3 regions of the Paenibacillus sp. FSL H3-0310 genome follow, and region 1 is predicted to be linked to each of the others. Evidence: riboswitches for the same ligand, from Rfam matches in the RefSeq annotation. Region 1 holds a riboswitch; each other region holds the start of a gene.
The links. A riboswitch is a leader RNA that binds a small molecule or an ion and turns the genes downstream of it on or off. The one in region 1 is predicted to bind cobalamin.

Region 2: another riboswitch for cobalamin. It lies ahead of metE (5-methyltetrahydropteroyltriglutamate--homocysteine S-methyltransferase); the one in region 1 lies ahead of MHH63_RS20325 (S-layer homology domain-containing protein).
Region 3: another riboswitch for cobalamin. It lies ahead of MHH63_RS19650 (DUF4430 domain-containing protein); the one in region 1 lies ahead of MHH63_RS20325 (S-layer homology domain-containing protein).

The regions. Positions count from the first base shown of each region.
Region 1 covers NZ_JBBODC010000002.1:186,681-191,972, reverse strand. Annotated here, with positions in the region: gene MHH63_RS20340 (hypothetical protein) at 169-750, shown strand; gene MHH63_RS20335 (transposase) at 772-1,065, shown strand; gene MHH63_RS20330 (cellulase family glycosylhydrolase) at 1,135-2,856, opposite strand; cobalamin riboswitch at 3,198-3,398, shown strand; gene MHH63_RS20325 (S-layer homology domain-containing protein) at 3,562-5,292, shown strand, end outside.
Region 2 covers NZ_JBBODC010000001.1:1,281,408-1,286,699, reverse strand. Annotated here, with positions in the region: gene MHH63_RS05740 (DUF1540 domain-containing protein) at 25-177, shown strand; gene metE (5-methyltetrahydropteroyltriglutamate--homocysteine S-methyltransferase) at 324-2,627, opposite strand; cobalamin riboswitch at 2,783-2,988, opposite strand; gene MHH63_RS05730 (undecaprenyl-diphosphate phosphatase) at 3,088-3,948, opposite strand; gene MHH63_RS05725 (DedA family protein) at 3,999-4,622, opposite strand; gene MHH63_RS05720 (FtsX-like permease family protein) at 4,640-5,292, opposite strand, start outside.
Region 3 covers NZ_JBBODC010000002.1:16,073-21,364, reverse strand. Annotated here, with positions in the region: gene MHH63_RS19655 (GAP1-N2 domain-containing protein) at 1-2,749, shown strand, start outside; cobalamin riboswitch at 2,877-3,079, shown strand; gene MHH63_RS19650 (DUF4430 domain-containing protein) at 3,250-5,292, shown strand, end outside.

The DNA of each region.
Region 1 (5,292 bases):
TCATGGAGACCGCCACTGATCTAAATCAGGGCGGTTTTTTGACATATTCATGAATTGTTATCTAACTGTTGCTTTCAGATGGCCATATTCTGGTGAATAAAAGGAAGATAAGAGGTAAAACTATGTCCACTATAGAGAAAAAAATACATTAAAATGCGGGGGTAAAAGATGATATCGAATAAAGGAACAACACAACGTTTTACCAGGGCTACAATTCTTTGTTGTATTTGTGCATGTACGGTATTGCTAAGTGGATGCACTAAAGCAGCGGATGAGACTCAAGTGCCTACTCCAACAGCTCAAGTAGAAACCGCAGCACCTTCTGCAGAAGCTACTACACCTGTACCTACGAATAACGCAACAGAACAACCTCTAACATCTGCGTCACCCGGCTCAAATACTGGGAAACTTCCAGAGGGGGTTAGCGTTCAGAGAGTTATCAAGGAGGTTTCGTTAAAAGATAACTATCATAAAAAGGTTGAGCTGCTAACTGACGGAGGCAAGCGGGTCACCATTACAGATCCGAATCAAAAGATTGTTTTGCAGCAGATTGAATATGACGGAAGGATCACTGCGGTTAAGGGTAAACAGGTTACCGTTCAAGTGGAGGGCGGTAAAGAGCAAACCTTAACGATTCCTGATCATATAGTCATTGAAGATGAAGACAAGCTCGGATTGAATAATGGCGTTGAAATCGAGTGGACGGTAAATGCAGATGGACAAATCGAAAGTGTGGAATTGGACGATTAAAAATTTACCGAGGTGAGCTGGATGAAATTTCTAATCGTACTTGGTAGTATTCTTGTTCCCATTGTTATGCTGATGTTACAGGGGAAATCGATAAAGTGGCGTATGGTTTTTAATGTTGTTTCGGTCTTAAGTGCGATTATCTTTGGAAATATTTCCGCCTTGGCGATTTACGAGATATTAAGAGATCGCGCTGTGTTTATGACCTCGATCCATGCGATATTTTTGAATCCAATGTTTCTTATTACCGGAGCCTATCTTGGCGTATATTTAATTTATCGGTTGATGATAATTTCGTATGATGAGGTTTATATGTGATAGGTAGAATACAAATAGGGATGTTCCCTGAAGGGACACCCCTATTTGTGTTGTTAACAGGACCGATGCTTAAGAGGACTTTCCTACAACGTTTGTTCCGCTCTTCGTGATCTTGTAGGTGATAATATCCCCATTCCAGAAGTGGAACTTCAGGGTAACCTCGCCGTCTTTAACATCTTTAAAGAACGCGGGAAGCAGCTTGATTTCTTTAGTGTTATAAGAAGGTGAGAAGGTATTGCCGAATTCCTTAAATGGAGTCCAGTCCTGCGGACCTGCATTGCCACCAGCGGTATATACAGCTTCCATTGTGGCAAGCTGGTTACCATTAAAGGTGGTCGGAATGGCAAAGGATTCAGTCGTGCCTTTTGCATCGCTTAATTTAGCTGTGTCATACACAATGACCTTAAGTCTCCACGCAACACCCTTGTTGAATTTCAGAGTCAGCACGGCATTTTCACCGTATTTTTGGGAAGCTGTGAGCTTTTTGAGTTGGGTGGCTTTGAGGGTGAGCTCCTCACCATTTAAGGTGTAATCTTTACCTTTGGTCAGATACTTTCCGTTGGCACTAATGGTGGTTAGCTTATTGCCGTTCAGGTTTAGCTTAACCTTGGTATCTTTGATTTGTGCACCTTTTTTTAGGTAGACCAAATCGCTTTCGGTGCTGGAGGAACGCTCCTTCAGACCAGACATTAATACATTGTGGAGTTCAGGATCAGACCACTTATAAGTTTTACGGTTGAAATGCTGCCCGTTATCCCAGAGCATGGAAGTCATTTTCTTTTCTTTCAAATAATAAGTCAGATACTCAAAGAATTTAAGCTTCTCGCCCTGTTCAATCACACCCGTGTCTTTATCGAAACCTAATAAACCAAATTCGCCGACGATGACAGGGATGCCTTTAGCTACAAATGTATTGTAAACGTTATCAAAAGTTTGAGTGATATCGTTTTTTGTATCTTTTTCAAACGTGGTGTAGCCGGCAATGTTCACACTAAAAGGCCAGAAGCCATAGAAGTGAACGGTCGCAATAATATTTGGATCGTTCAGAGCCGTAATCGTCTTATAGAGATGATCCATTCTTGTTTGCGTAGGTGAAGACTCTAATGAAGGTAATACAAGTGGGCGGAGGTCGTTTTTCCCGCCGGATTTCCGCACGATTTGATAGAAAGAGTTATTAAGTTCAGTAAGCATTTGCTCCATTTTTGCTTCGTCTGTGCTTCCACCATCGGTGAACCGAGGCTCATTTATGCTCTCGAACATCAGCTTATCGGATTTGTCCTTGAAGCGATCGGCAATTTGAGTCCAGGCTGCATTATAACGTGCCAGCGTTTCATCGTGTTTTTCTTCCATATGGCTTACCCATAGCCAGGAATCATGATGGACATTAATCATGACATAAAGCTTGGCGTCCAGTGCCCAGCCGACAACTTCTTCCACACGGTCGAGGTAGGCCTTTTCTAGGGTATAGTCTGGTGCCGCACCCATGTGAGTATCCCAGGTCACAGGAATCCGAATGCTTTTATAGCCTTGAGCGGCGATCTTTTTAATAAGATCTTGGGTCACACGTGGATTGCCCCAGGAGGTTTCATCCTCACCTGTAGCATCTAAAGTATTGCCAAGGTTCCATCCGGGCTGCATTTCGTCTACATAGGATTGGATCTTACTCTTTGGCGCTGCCTTAGCTTGTTGCTCGTCCTTAGTTGCAGCTGCGGCCATGGATGAGAACAGAGAGAGCAGAAGAGCGGTGACAAGTGTCAATGATAAGAAGGATTTCTGGATTCGCGTAGTCATTGAATTCTCCTTTGTGAGATAAATTTAGGATGCTTGGACCTGGCTTTGACGCTGTACTCGGTGGTTAGATGAACACAAACACCTCCAGTTTTATTTTGTAAACGCTTTCTGAATATACCCTAACATAGAATACACTTAGCGAGTACCTTACTAATTTGTGGTAAATTCATATAAGAATTAGTGATTTAAATTAATTTACCCCACAGTTGGATAAAGAAATTATTTAAATAACCCTACTCATAGAAATTGGTTATTCAATAGGATTATCTCTAGCTGCCCGTTATACAAAAAAGAAATATAACATGACAAAAGCATATATATTAGTTATGATGAAGCATGAAAATTTAAAATTAGAAATAGGTGCCAACTATGAATGTTGCGGAAGTACAATCATAGATTGGTTAAATGGAAAGCGGGTGTGAATCCCGCGCGGTCCCGCCGCTGTGAAAGAGGAGTCCTTGCAAAATGCCACTGGGAAACTGGGAAGGCAGCAAGGGTGATGATACTTGAGCCAGAATATCTGCCTTTTTCTGTTACACCATCAAACTCTACGATCGATAGAGAGGTGCTTGAATAGTGTTTGCCAGCTATTATTGTGGTTCACTATCTTAACCTCTTGACGTTTATGTTGAGTGGTTTTTTTGTGGTTATGAGAAAGTTTATTCTGTTTTTTATCATAGGTATGAAGGGAAGGGTTATGGAAAAATGAAGAAAAATAAGTTTTTAGCGTGGTTACTTATTGTAGCTGTATTTATTACGACATTCTCTACAAGTGTAATCCCGGCTCAAGCAGATGGAGCAAGCTCTACCCTTAAAGGGTATGTATCTGTATCCGTAGAGAAATTCACCTTAGGCCAAGGGTATATTAAGGAACCTATTAAAGTTCCGATTTATGAAGGCGATAATGGCGCATCTTTAATAACACGTGCGCTAGGTGATGGGAATTATAGATATTTAGGAAATATAGATAGTGGTTTTTATTTATCAGAAGTTAAAGATAGTGGCAGAAGCGAAGTCAATATTCCACAATATATTTTAGATATGATTTCAGCCGATGGGAATACAGTCGGCACTAAAGCAGACCCCGAGTGGTTAAGTCAGTTTGACTACACCTCCATGTCGGGTTGGATGTATGCAGTAAATAATGTGTTTCCTCCGTTTGGGATGACCGATTATAAGCCTCAAGACGGTGACATCATTCGAACTCAGTTCACCACTTATGGCTATGGTTCTGATCTTGGCGGCTGGGGGGAAATCCCAGTTCAACTTGCCAATAAGGATGCTTTAACTGCGGAAATCGCCGAGATTAACAGTGCCCCTAATAAAGAAACTATTTTGGACAGACCAGTAGTGCAATCGGCAGTTTATGAAGCCTATTCCGTGCTCGAAAACATGGCAAGCTCTCAAATAAGTGTAGATCATGCGCTTGTCGGTCTTAATAATGCATTAGACATAGAACCCCCTGTTATTACAGTAAGTGGCATACAAGATAAACAGGAAGTATCCAATAAAGAAATAAGCTTCAAAGTAGCTGTCACAGACAATGTATATAGTGACATTACTCCAGAAGTGAAGCTGAATGGAGTTACTTTATCACCTGCAAATGGGGAGTATAAAGCTACTCTGAATTCAGGCAGTAATGCAATTACTGTAACGGCTCTTGACGGAGCTGGAAACAAAACAAATGTAACTTATCAGGTTACTTACAAACTGGAAACTTCAGTTGCCGTCAAACAACAGTTAGATAAAAACCTTGCTTATATTTTAAATACTGTAAAGAATCCAACGTTTGGAACAGGCAGTGGAGAATGGTCAATCCTTTCTCTGGCCCGGGCGAACTATACAGTACCTAACGGTTATTACGATCTTTATTACAACAATGTAGCAACGAAAATAGCATCAATCATTAAAGAGGATGGAAAACTCGACGCCAATAAAAGCACAGAGAATTCCAGAGCAATATTAGGACTTACCTCTATCGGAAAAGATATCACAAATGTTGCGGGATATGATCTGAGAAAAGCACTCGCTGATTATCAATATATCCAAAAGCAAGGCAATAATGGTCCGATTTTTGCTCTGATCGCGTTAGATAGCCATAACTATGAGATCCCTGTAGTTGATGGAGTTACAGAACAGACCACAAGAGAAAAACTAGTTCAGTACATTTTAGATAAAGAGGTTAAAAAAGGTACAGCAGAAGCTGGTGGCTGGGCATTAGGCGTAACCAAAGCCGATGTCGATATGACTGCGATGGCGATGCAAGCTCTTGCACCTTATTATGCAACCCGTGATGATGTAAAAGCTGCCGTGGATCGGGCCATCCAATGGCTGTCCGATAACCAAAACAATCAAGGCGGATTTACAAGCTGGGGAAGCACTAGCAGCGAGAGTATCTCGCAGGTAATTGTAGCCTTAACTGGTGTAGGTGTAGAT
Region 2 (5,292 bases), on a different contig from region 1:
TACTATAAGGGGAGGTGAACCCTCATGGCAAAAGACGTAGTTTGTGAAGTTAACTCCTGCACCCACTGGGCAGAAGAGAACAAATGCAGCGCTGAATCGATCTTCGTAGCTTTCCACAGCTCCCAAGAACCAAAACGCGCAGAAGAAACAGATTGCAAAACTTTCGAAAGTAAATAAGTAAATGCCTGAAGGGACCCTCCACGGTTCCTTCTTTTTCTTTTTCATTCTAACAAGATTGAGAATTATTATCAAGTAGCTGATTATAAAAAAATAAGTGAACTAAAAAGCCAGGGTAAATTATCCTGGCTCTAATTTATTTATATCTATTTTGATGCAATAACCCCTGACTTTTCCCTCGCAATAGCAGCAGCGCTTACCATGTTACGTAGTGCATCCTCTGTCTCCTGCCAGCCACGTGTTTTCAGACCGCAATCCGGATTAATCCAGAACTGTTCAGGGTCCAGCACCCGCAGCGCACGATCGATATTCGCCGTCATTTCTTCTACAGCCGGAACCCGCGGGCTATGGATGTCATACACTCCAAGACCGATTCCTTTATCATAGGCCTGCTCCTCAAAGCTGATAATCAGCTCCCCATGGCTACGTGAAGTCTCAATGGAGATTACATCAGCATCCATAGCCGATATGGAATCGATCATGTCATTGAATTCGCTATAGCACATATGCGTATGAATTTGTGTCGTAGCCTTCACATGGTTCGTAGCAACGCGGAACGACTTCACTGCCCAGTTCAGGTAATGCTCACGGTCTTCTGCCTTAAGCGGAAGTCCTTCACGTATAGCCGGCTCATCCACTTGAATCATTTCGATGCCTGCATCTTCTAGCGCTTTTACTTCATGGCGAAGGGCAAGAGCAATTTGATTGGCTACCTCTTCCCGGCTGAGATCATCACGTACAAATGACCAATTGAGGATAGTTACAGGACCCGTCAACATTCCTTTAACCGGAAGCTTCGTCAACGATTGTGCATAGACACTTTCTTTAACAGTCATAGGCTGTATAAATGCAACATCCGCGTAGATCACCGGTGGCTTAACGCAACGGGAGCCGTAGGATTGAACCCAGCCATTACTAGTAAACAAGTATCCGTCCAGCTTTTCTCCGAAAAACTCCACCATATCTGTACGCTCGAACTCACCGTGGACCAGAACATCCAGACCTAGCTTTTCTTGGAAGGTAATTGCATCCGCGATCTGCTCACGAACAAATCCATCATAACGCTCCTGATTCCAGACCCCTTTACGCCATTTCAATCTCGCCTGACGCACTTCTACTGTCTGCGGGAAGCTACCAATTGTAGTGGTTGGCAGAAGTGGAAGCTGCCATTTCTCTTGCTGCACCTTTAAGCGTTCAGCAAAAGGCAAACTGCGTTGGTCCGGCAAAGCTGCAAGTGCAAGCACTTGCTCCGCCACATCCTTACGGCCACGCTCAGGTAGTGCGCGGAATGCTGCAATAGCTTCACGACTAGCGGCCAGCGCTGCTTTAGAAGCTTCTCCTTTATCTGCGAGGGCTGCTCCGAGCAGACTAAGCTCTGCAAGCTTCTCATCGGCAAAAGCTAACGCATTCTTAACTGTCGCCTTCAGCTTCACCTCACCTTGAACGGTGACTGGGACATGCAGCAGACTGCAAGAAGGCTGAAGAATAAGACGATCAAGCGGCACATGAACACTGAGCTTTTCTACCAGTTGCAGCTTAGCGTCTAAATCGGAACGCCAGATGTTCCGTCCATCAATAATTCCGGCACCCAGCCATTTGTCCTTCGGCCAACCAAGACGTTCGATAGAAGCCAGATTCGCTCCACCATCGTGCACAAAGTCAAGACCCAAGCCTTGAACAGGCAACTCTAGCAGTGCCTCCAACGGTTCAGCAGCTTCAAAATACGTCTGTAAAATAATATTCAAGCCCGGCACGGAGCCGGCAATTTCTGTGTATATCGAGTTAAGCAGTGTTAATTCTTCTTTACTTATGCCTGTAACAATCGCTGGCTCATCGATTTGTACCCAGCTTACCCCTTCTTGCTTCAGTTCCTGTAGCAGTTGAACATAGACTGGAACAAAACGTGCAGCAATCTTGGCGATATCTGCCGCTGCGTAACCTTTGGACAGCTTAAGGAAGGTATACAGACCTAAAAGTACCGGTTTACCTTCAATCCCTGCCTGCAATTTAGCAAAACGATAAGCCGCTAGAGGTTTATTTTCAGTCAGGCGTGGTGTTTGTGTGCCGATCTCTGGAACGATATAGTGATAGTTCGTATTGAACCATTTGGTCATCTCACAGGCAGTAGCCTCAGTATTACCACGGGCCATTGCAAAATAAAGATCAAGCCCGATGTCGCCGCCATCATACGTGTACCGTGGAGGTACAATTCCAAACATAACAGCCGTATCCAACACATGGTCATAAAAAGTAAAATCATTCACCGGAATAAGCTCAATTCCTGCCTCTTGCTGGGTCTTCAAATGCTGCAGCTGAATTGCTGCCATTTCGGAGCGGAATTGCTCTTCATTTATTTTCCCCTGCCAGTAGGCTTCCAGTGTCTTTTTCCACTCGCGGTTCTTTCCGATTCTCGGATATCCAAGATTACTTACTTTTACTTTATTCGTCATCTCGATACACTCCCTCTTCCATCTCTTATTTCAAACTCCAAAGCTACTTGCTTTCCTATAAAAAAGAGCGCCCTTCCCTAAAAAAGTCAAAGGGAAAGACGCCCATGATATACCCATGGTTAACGTCTAACACCTCCCTATCTTCCGTAGGTGAAGCAGTGCTGTTGAAACAGGCAGGTCTCCTGGCTAGCGGCGTCAACATCTTGAGCAGTCTTCCCAGCAGAAGTAAATTGCCAGTGACCTCTGTTGCTCGAGATTCTTCCGTTACAGTGGCGGGACCGCATCGGCTTCGAACCGAATTTCCCTATTAAGCCTACCGAATTACTATTTTCCGGTCAGCACCTGTCTCCGATATCATTCATCATTTGAGTGTCTTAATCTGATGTCATCATACGTGAAAGCCCCAGCAATCTGCAATAGATTACTGGGGCTTCTGTTATATCGATTCCTTATAACGGACTTAGAAAAATACGAAATATACTACAGCAGCAAGAATTATACGGTATATAGCAAACGGTAAGAGCTTGATACGATTGATCAGTTTTAAGAAGAATCGCATCGATAACAGCGCAAATAGGAAGGCACTAATAAAGCCTGCGATAAAAAACGGCAATGCATCCATGGTGAAATATTGCCAGTTTTTCATCAGTGACAACAGACTGGCACCTGCCATGATGGGTACTGCCATAATAAACGTAAAATCAGCAGCGGCACGATGGCTCATCCCGAGGAGTACGCCACCAGAAATCGTCGAGCCCGAGCGTGAAAATCCAGGCCATAACGAAAAACACTGTACAAGACCTACACCAAGTGCCTGTTTGTATGTAATCTGATCTACACTCTCAGTTCTGACCTTCTTCGGCCCAAACAGATCGGCAATAATCATTAATACAGCCCCTATCACTAGACCAATTAACACCGTTGAGGTAGAGAATAAATGCTCATCAATATAATCATTAAACAGAACACCTAACACACCTGCAGGCACTAACCCTACCAGAACCTGAGTCAGCTTGAGGTGCCCGCTCTGCTCCAACTGCGGTAGCTCCTCTGTTACAGGATCCAACTGCTTACGGCTGAAACGCTTTAAGCCTAACAAATCAATGAACCGATTTCTAAAAATCACAACAACCGCTAATATTGAACCCAGTTGAATAACTACTTTGAAGGTATTTGCCGTATATTGTCCAAATAACTCCTGTGATTTCAGCCACATATCATCAACAATAATCATATGACCCGTGGAGGATACTGGAGCAAATTCGGTTAAACCTTCAACAAGCCCCAAAATAATGGCTTTAATAATCGTTAATAGCTCCATGTGTTTCCCTCCTTTTTAATAGTCATTTCTATTATCAGTCCTCTACCCGCTTAGCCCTCAGTGTTCATTCTCCGGCTGCGTTTGCGGAAGTACAGAAACCCAAGGATAACTAATCCGCCAGCAATTAGTACATAGACTACATTGGAGTACACATCCATGTACATGGCAATGTCTTCCCAGGATTCGCCCAATGCCGCGCCAATAAGCACAAGCAGCAAATTCCATCCCAATGTGCCAATCGTTGTGAAGATCATAAATACTCCAAATTTCATGCCCGACATTCCCGCCGGAATCGAAATCAGACTGCGGACCAGCGGAACCATCCGACAAAACAATACAGTCCAATAGCCATATTTATCAAACCAGGCGTCAGCCTTGTGGATATCTTTTTTAGTGACGCGAATTAGGACCCCCCAGCGTTCAACCAGCTTCTCTAACCGGCTCACATCCAATAATCGGCCAATATAATAGAGAATTACTGCACCCAGTAGTGATCCAGCCGTGGCAGCAATGATTACACCAGGGATCGTTAAGCTCGTCGTAGTGGTCATAAATCCTCCAAAGGGCAGGATCACTTCTGAAGGAATTGGTGGAAATATATTTTCAAAGGCCAGCATCAGAAAAATACCGAAGTAACCAAACTGCTCCATAAAATCTGTAATCCATGCTTGCATCTTGTTACCCCCATTTCTCATATCAAGTTCTTCTTCAGGTTGCGTAAATAGCGGCTGCGAATAAAAAAGAAGTATAGTCCTTGAGCAGCCAAATATCCGAGTAACACCGCGCCTGTCTCCGTTGCGATAGATAAGTAGAACAACCGTTGAAGCGCAATAAAGGCAAACACACTGTGTAAAATAGCTATTCCGACCGGCACAAAAAACAACAAAGACAGCTGAATCGTAACTATTCGATTGAGTTCTTTATCCGTAAGCCCCATCTTGGACAAAGTGGAATATTGATTGCGATCATGATCAAGATCGGTATATAACCGGAAGTAAAGAAAGCTGCCTGCCGCAATAAAAAAGACAGTACCCACCAGCAAGGAAGCAAAAAGCATTGTGTTATACAATGTTTTCTGAAGCTCAAACAGCGTGCCGCTGATCACAATCGCATACGGAGAATCACTTTCATAGGACTGTTTGCCTTTATGGGCAAGATCAGCAGCGATACCTACCGTCTGCGGAAAATCCTCTACATAAAAACCTGTATAAAGATCCGTCTGCACGGGATCAATAGCGCTGTAGAGCTCATCACTGATCACGACACCACTAAAATCCCCGCCATCTCTACCATCCAGCTCCGGCAATAAATATTCGGCAATGGGGACTTGCTCGGTATAACCTA
Region 3 (5,292 bases), 170 kb from region 1:
AGTTATTGGGCTTAGTCGTTATCAAGCGGCCGATTTCACAGGCCAACGAAGCGCTTTTTTTGCACATAACTATGTAGTTCCTGCTTCACGTTCCGAAGAAATTGTGCAGAGCTATGGAGACTGGCTGCATGCTGATTTTGCAGAGCGTTATACGGGAGAGCTTGGTGGAACCTTGCCGGAGCTGCCCTCTATTCCAGTTGTTCGCACAGACCGCAGCCCTGATCCAATCGCAGGCTTACGCTTGTTAGGGATTGATGAAGGGATATTCAAGGCGTTATTGCAAGCTGTGATGCTCTCTGTAGCAGGTAAGAAAAAAATCTACGTGGCTCTAAACGTACCTATCACCGAGTTGTCTGCGCGGGCGGTGGAGCTTACAGAAATTCTGTATAGCGTGCTGCCGTATGAATTCCGCCGTAGATTAGGCGTGATTACCTATGCGAATGAACCGCAAAGCCGTAAATATATACATCTTAGCTTTGTGGAAAAAGGTTCACTTCGTCCCGGTGACCGCAGTATTGAGAAGGATTATACCTTTGATTTGGCTTCCGGACGGATGGGGAATGTCGATTTTGGCGAGACCCGCCAGCCTTATGCTGATTTGGTGTGGAAGCTATTACTGCTGAATCCAGGAGATATTAACGACTTCGTAAGCTTCGCCGATCAGATTCTGCGTGGAGAGAGTCCTGAGCACAAGCTAACCCTTTCTTTCTATAATGAGCTGGCTATATTTTATGAGATTGAGCAAGGGAACGAGCATTTATATACGGAAAACAAGAGTGCGGTGCTAAGTGGTTTGCTTTCTTACCTTAAACCAGACGGTGCAATTCATTCTAGAATCCGCTTGAATGATATTTTCTTAGAACGGTTTGACCGGGAATTTGATCTGATTCGGCAAAGAAATGTGCCAGATCCGGCGATTATGGAATGCTTTAAAGAGTATTTTGTACTTAAGGATCACAATTACAGGGTCAGAATCGTGGATTATTTCATCAATGGGATGCTTCATAGTGTGGAAGCGGGCCGCAAGGATATTTTGAGTGCTGCTTACGGGATCATTGAGAGTAATGATGAGTTAAGTGCAGCTTACTTCCAGCGCGTGATGTCTGAAACTTATTTCCGTAAGCAGCTACTTGAGCCTTATATGGAATCAAGACTAGCTGCGGCGTCCAGATCTGCGGATATTCTGAGCTTTGTGCTCCATTGGGGGCGGTTCCTGCCAGTGGCGTTAGAGCAGTCTTTTGCTCAAAATGCTGTGAAGGATTATTTGCTAGAAAAGCTCCAGCTGGAGCATGATCCGGTGGCTTCTGTGGCGGAAATTCATGAAATTGTAGATAAGGCAGAAAAAGATCGCCGCAAAGGAACAGGAGTTGCTCCTAAGGCACTCTCCCTAATGCAGGATCTTGCTGCTTCAGCAGATAGATTCTTACTGAACCGCTTATCGCTTTCTGATATGACGCAGGAGGAGCTTCTGGAGGTAGTTTTTTTACGGTATGGTAATGTTGTCGATTGGCAGCCGCCACTGGATAGGATTAGCAAGCAGAAAGAGAATGCGCTGCGTGCCGCTTACCGCTGGTTTGGTGAAGAGAAGCCGAATGAGGAGATTTTTACAGGATTGTCTCCGCAGGAACTAGACGATGTGCAGCTACTGGGTCGTCGTTTGCTAAAAGAGGCGCGTGTTCTGGAACCCTTTGAACGGCTTCCGCTAGCCTTTTACTATACAACTCAGCGTGAAGGGGGTCCGCTGGATTACGATGCGCTTCTGGAGCTGTTAAAGCGTAAAGCCGGTTCCGACAAAGAAATCATCTATCGGTTTTTTGCTTGGTCGCAAGGCAATCCTTTATTTACGGTTTCGAATAAAAAGCTGCAACCGGGTTACCGTAAGGCGATTCTGAAGTATTTCCTGAGCAGTGATCGTGAAGCGTTCAAGAATCGGGAATTCCGAAAGAACTATGTCGCGGCAGCTCGGCCTGCTCTGCAAAATGTGTACAATGAAGCCCGCTCCCAACTGGCTTCCCCGCTGGCGCGCTGGATCAGCCGCAGCCGATTTCGACTCTTAATCTCCGGCTCCATTACGGGTATTCTGGTGATTATTGCAATTATCGTATTCAGTATGCTGCGTCCGGATGATACGAAGACGGCTCTGCCGGGGACAAGCCCTGAGCCGACCCCTGTTCAGAGTGCAGGCAATATGCTGCCTCCGGCTTCAGTATACTTGAAGGATCAGAGCGTCGAAGGAGATAAGGGGAGCAGCATATTGGTGTTCACCTTCGCAAGTGCAGATGACTGTGTGCAGTTTAAACCGACTGAGGTTAGTTTAATGTCTTCGTCTACAGAGATAGATAAAAGCTTTAAGGTCGCTGCTACAAATGGGACTTGTCCAGTGCCGTCAACGGATGGGACGGATGAGGGAAACGCTGCTGACGAGTCAGATGCCGCTGGCACTACTGGAGGAACAGCAGAAGGTGCAGACTCTACTAACGCTGTAGCTGATGCTTCTCCGTCCACTACGCCTTCCTCTGATACTGAGAACAGCACTGGGTTACCTTCCGCAACAGCTGTGACTGAAGGTGAACAACCTTCCTATCAGGTTGAGGTTACATTGGAGTCTGGAGCGACAATTCTAGAGAAAAGTATGATCAAAGCCGGAAGATTTACATTGATCGTAGATCCCGATCCTAATATTCCACCAGCTTCTGATTCAAGTGCTGAACCCTCCCCGACTGCAAGTCCGGATGGAACAGTCGAATAACAAGCTTTCTGAACAGCAATAACTACCGGAAGGTGGCGTATTGCTGTTCATTTTTTTGCTGCCCATACTAAGCTTTTCTATAGACATGCTATGTATTAATAGATATGATTATGGATGTCAAAATAAGATACTACATACTGGAAAAGGTGCAGACTCTATCAATCTAGTCGTCTGCTTAAAAGGGAAGTCCGGTGCAAGAGTCCGGCGCGGTCCCGCCACTGTATGTGCGGAGCGTTTCTTCTATAAGCCACTGCCCCGAAGGTAGGGTGGGAAGGTGAAGAACAGCGATGAAGCATTAGCCAGGAGACCTGCCTTTTTCGTGAGCGTTTCTATTCTTCGTGGGGTAAGAATGTGGAACATATACAGATGGACTGTTGGCAGGAAGCAAGCGCCGCAGCCTCAATTTGTAATCTTCCCTGACCGCCCTCCAAAGGGGCGGTCTTTATGTTATGCGTCTTATTCCCGGCAGTACCCATTCTTATACAGAAAGAGGTTAAACAATGAAGAAAATCATGTCTTCCAAGTTTGTAGCACTTGGGCTGGCCTTATTCATGGTCATTTCAATTCTAGGAACATCTCTTGCTCCGGCGGGACAAATATTTGCAGAAGCGGGCGCTGGCGCCGGTCTGGAGGCAACTGCCGCGGAGCGGATTAATGTTGCGGATGCGACTTATGCGGCTGCGGAATATCTCTTGAAAGGTGGCGTGCAATCGGATTGGCAAGCCATTGGATTAGCGCAAGCAGGGTACAAGCTGCCGGCTAGTTACCTTTCAGAGCTTGAGAAAAAAGTAAAGGATGCAGCTGGCGATTTCACCAATGTAACCGATTATGCTCGAATCGTGCTCGCAGTGAGAGCGATTGGTGCAGATCCTACTAGCTTTGCTGGTAACGGAACGACTCCTGGCTATAATCTGATTGAGAAAATCTATAATAATAGCAAGCTCAGTGAACAGACGCTTAATAATCCGGTATATGCTTTACTTGCGCTGGATTCTGGTAAATATAATATCCCAAGTGACGCGAAATGGACGGCGGATAAGCTCCTTACGGAGATTCTCTCCAAACAGAATCCGGATGGGGGCTTTGCACTAACCTCAGGTGCAAGTGAGCCTGATATGACAGCGATAACCTTGACGGCTCTGGCGGCACATAAAAATAATCCCGAAGCCTACTTAGCAGGGCTACAAGCCGTAGCTTGGTTATCTACAGCTCAAGATAGCCATGGGGGTTACGGTGACAGTGCTGAAAGTAGCGCACAAGCAATCCTTGGACTCACCTCCTTCGGAGTTGATCCTAGTGGATTAGAATACACCAAAAACAAAGTGGATCTAATGGAGAACCTGCTTAGCTATCGTCTAGCTGATGGTAGCTTCACCCATAGCCGTGGTGGAAGCAGTAATATTCTGGCGACAGAGCAAGGGCTTCAGGCGCTGGTTGCCTATAATTTGCTATATAAAGGAAGCAACAGTAAGCTATACGATTTTTCCAAATCCTCCATTCAGAGCTCACTCATCTACGCTCCAGTAACGATTGAGGGACCACAGGCCACGTTGGCACAAGGGTACGCCTATGCTGGCAACGCACTTGGAGCGTTAGAGAAGCTGGCGCTTCAAACGAACTTGCCGATCACAAATCCTTCGGGCAGTTATGTGACTGGCATCGGAAGTATTGCTGCTGGAAGCTTTGGTGGTTATGACGGATGGATGTATGTTGTATCACGTGACGGAAAATGGATTAATCCCGATGTAGGCATGAGTGATTTTGTACTTAAAGATTCAGATCAGGTACTGATTTATTATGCCGGAGATGACACTAAGCTTGTGGATTCCGTTACGCTTTCCAAAGCAAATCTTAAAGAGGGCGATTCCTTTACCGTCACTGTAACTAGTAAGACGTGGAAATGGGACGCTGCTACGAACACTTCCTCTCCTGTAACTGCAAAAGCTGCGGGTGTTCAGGTCCAAATTGGAGCTCAGACGGTAACGACGAATGCTAAAGGTGAGGCCGTATTCTCAGGAAATATGCCCGCAGGTGACTATACACTGACTGTAACTGGCTACCGTGAAGGCAAAGCCCCAACGATTGCTAAATATACAAAAGCTCTAAAAGTGATTTCTAAGAATGTAACAGCTTCGCTAACCGTTGAAGGCCCGGAAGGGTTGATTAGTGAGGGGACTTTGAAAGCCTCCAATGCCCTTGAAGCGTTGCAACAACTAGGGTCTACCGATGATTTTAAAGTGGATATCACCAAATCGTCTTATGGCAACTTTGTATCAGGTATCCATGGAGTTTCGCAAGGTACTTACGACGGATGGTGGAGCTTCGTGGTATCACGCGGCGGGGAGTGGATATATCCAAGTGTGGGTATGGATGCGTTCGAACTACAGGAATCCGATCGTGTGCTTGTCTATTATGCAGGAGAAAATACACAGGTTGTAGATGCTGTGGTGCTTACCCCATCACAGCCAAAAGCTAATGAAGCTTTTACTGTAAAGGTTTCACAGAAAAAGTGGGTGTGGGATCAGGAAAGCTTCACTTCTGAT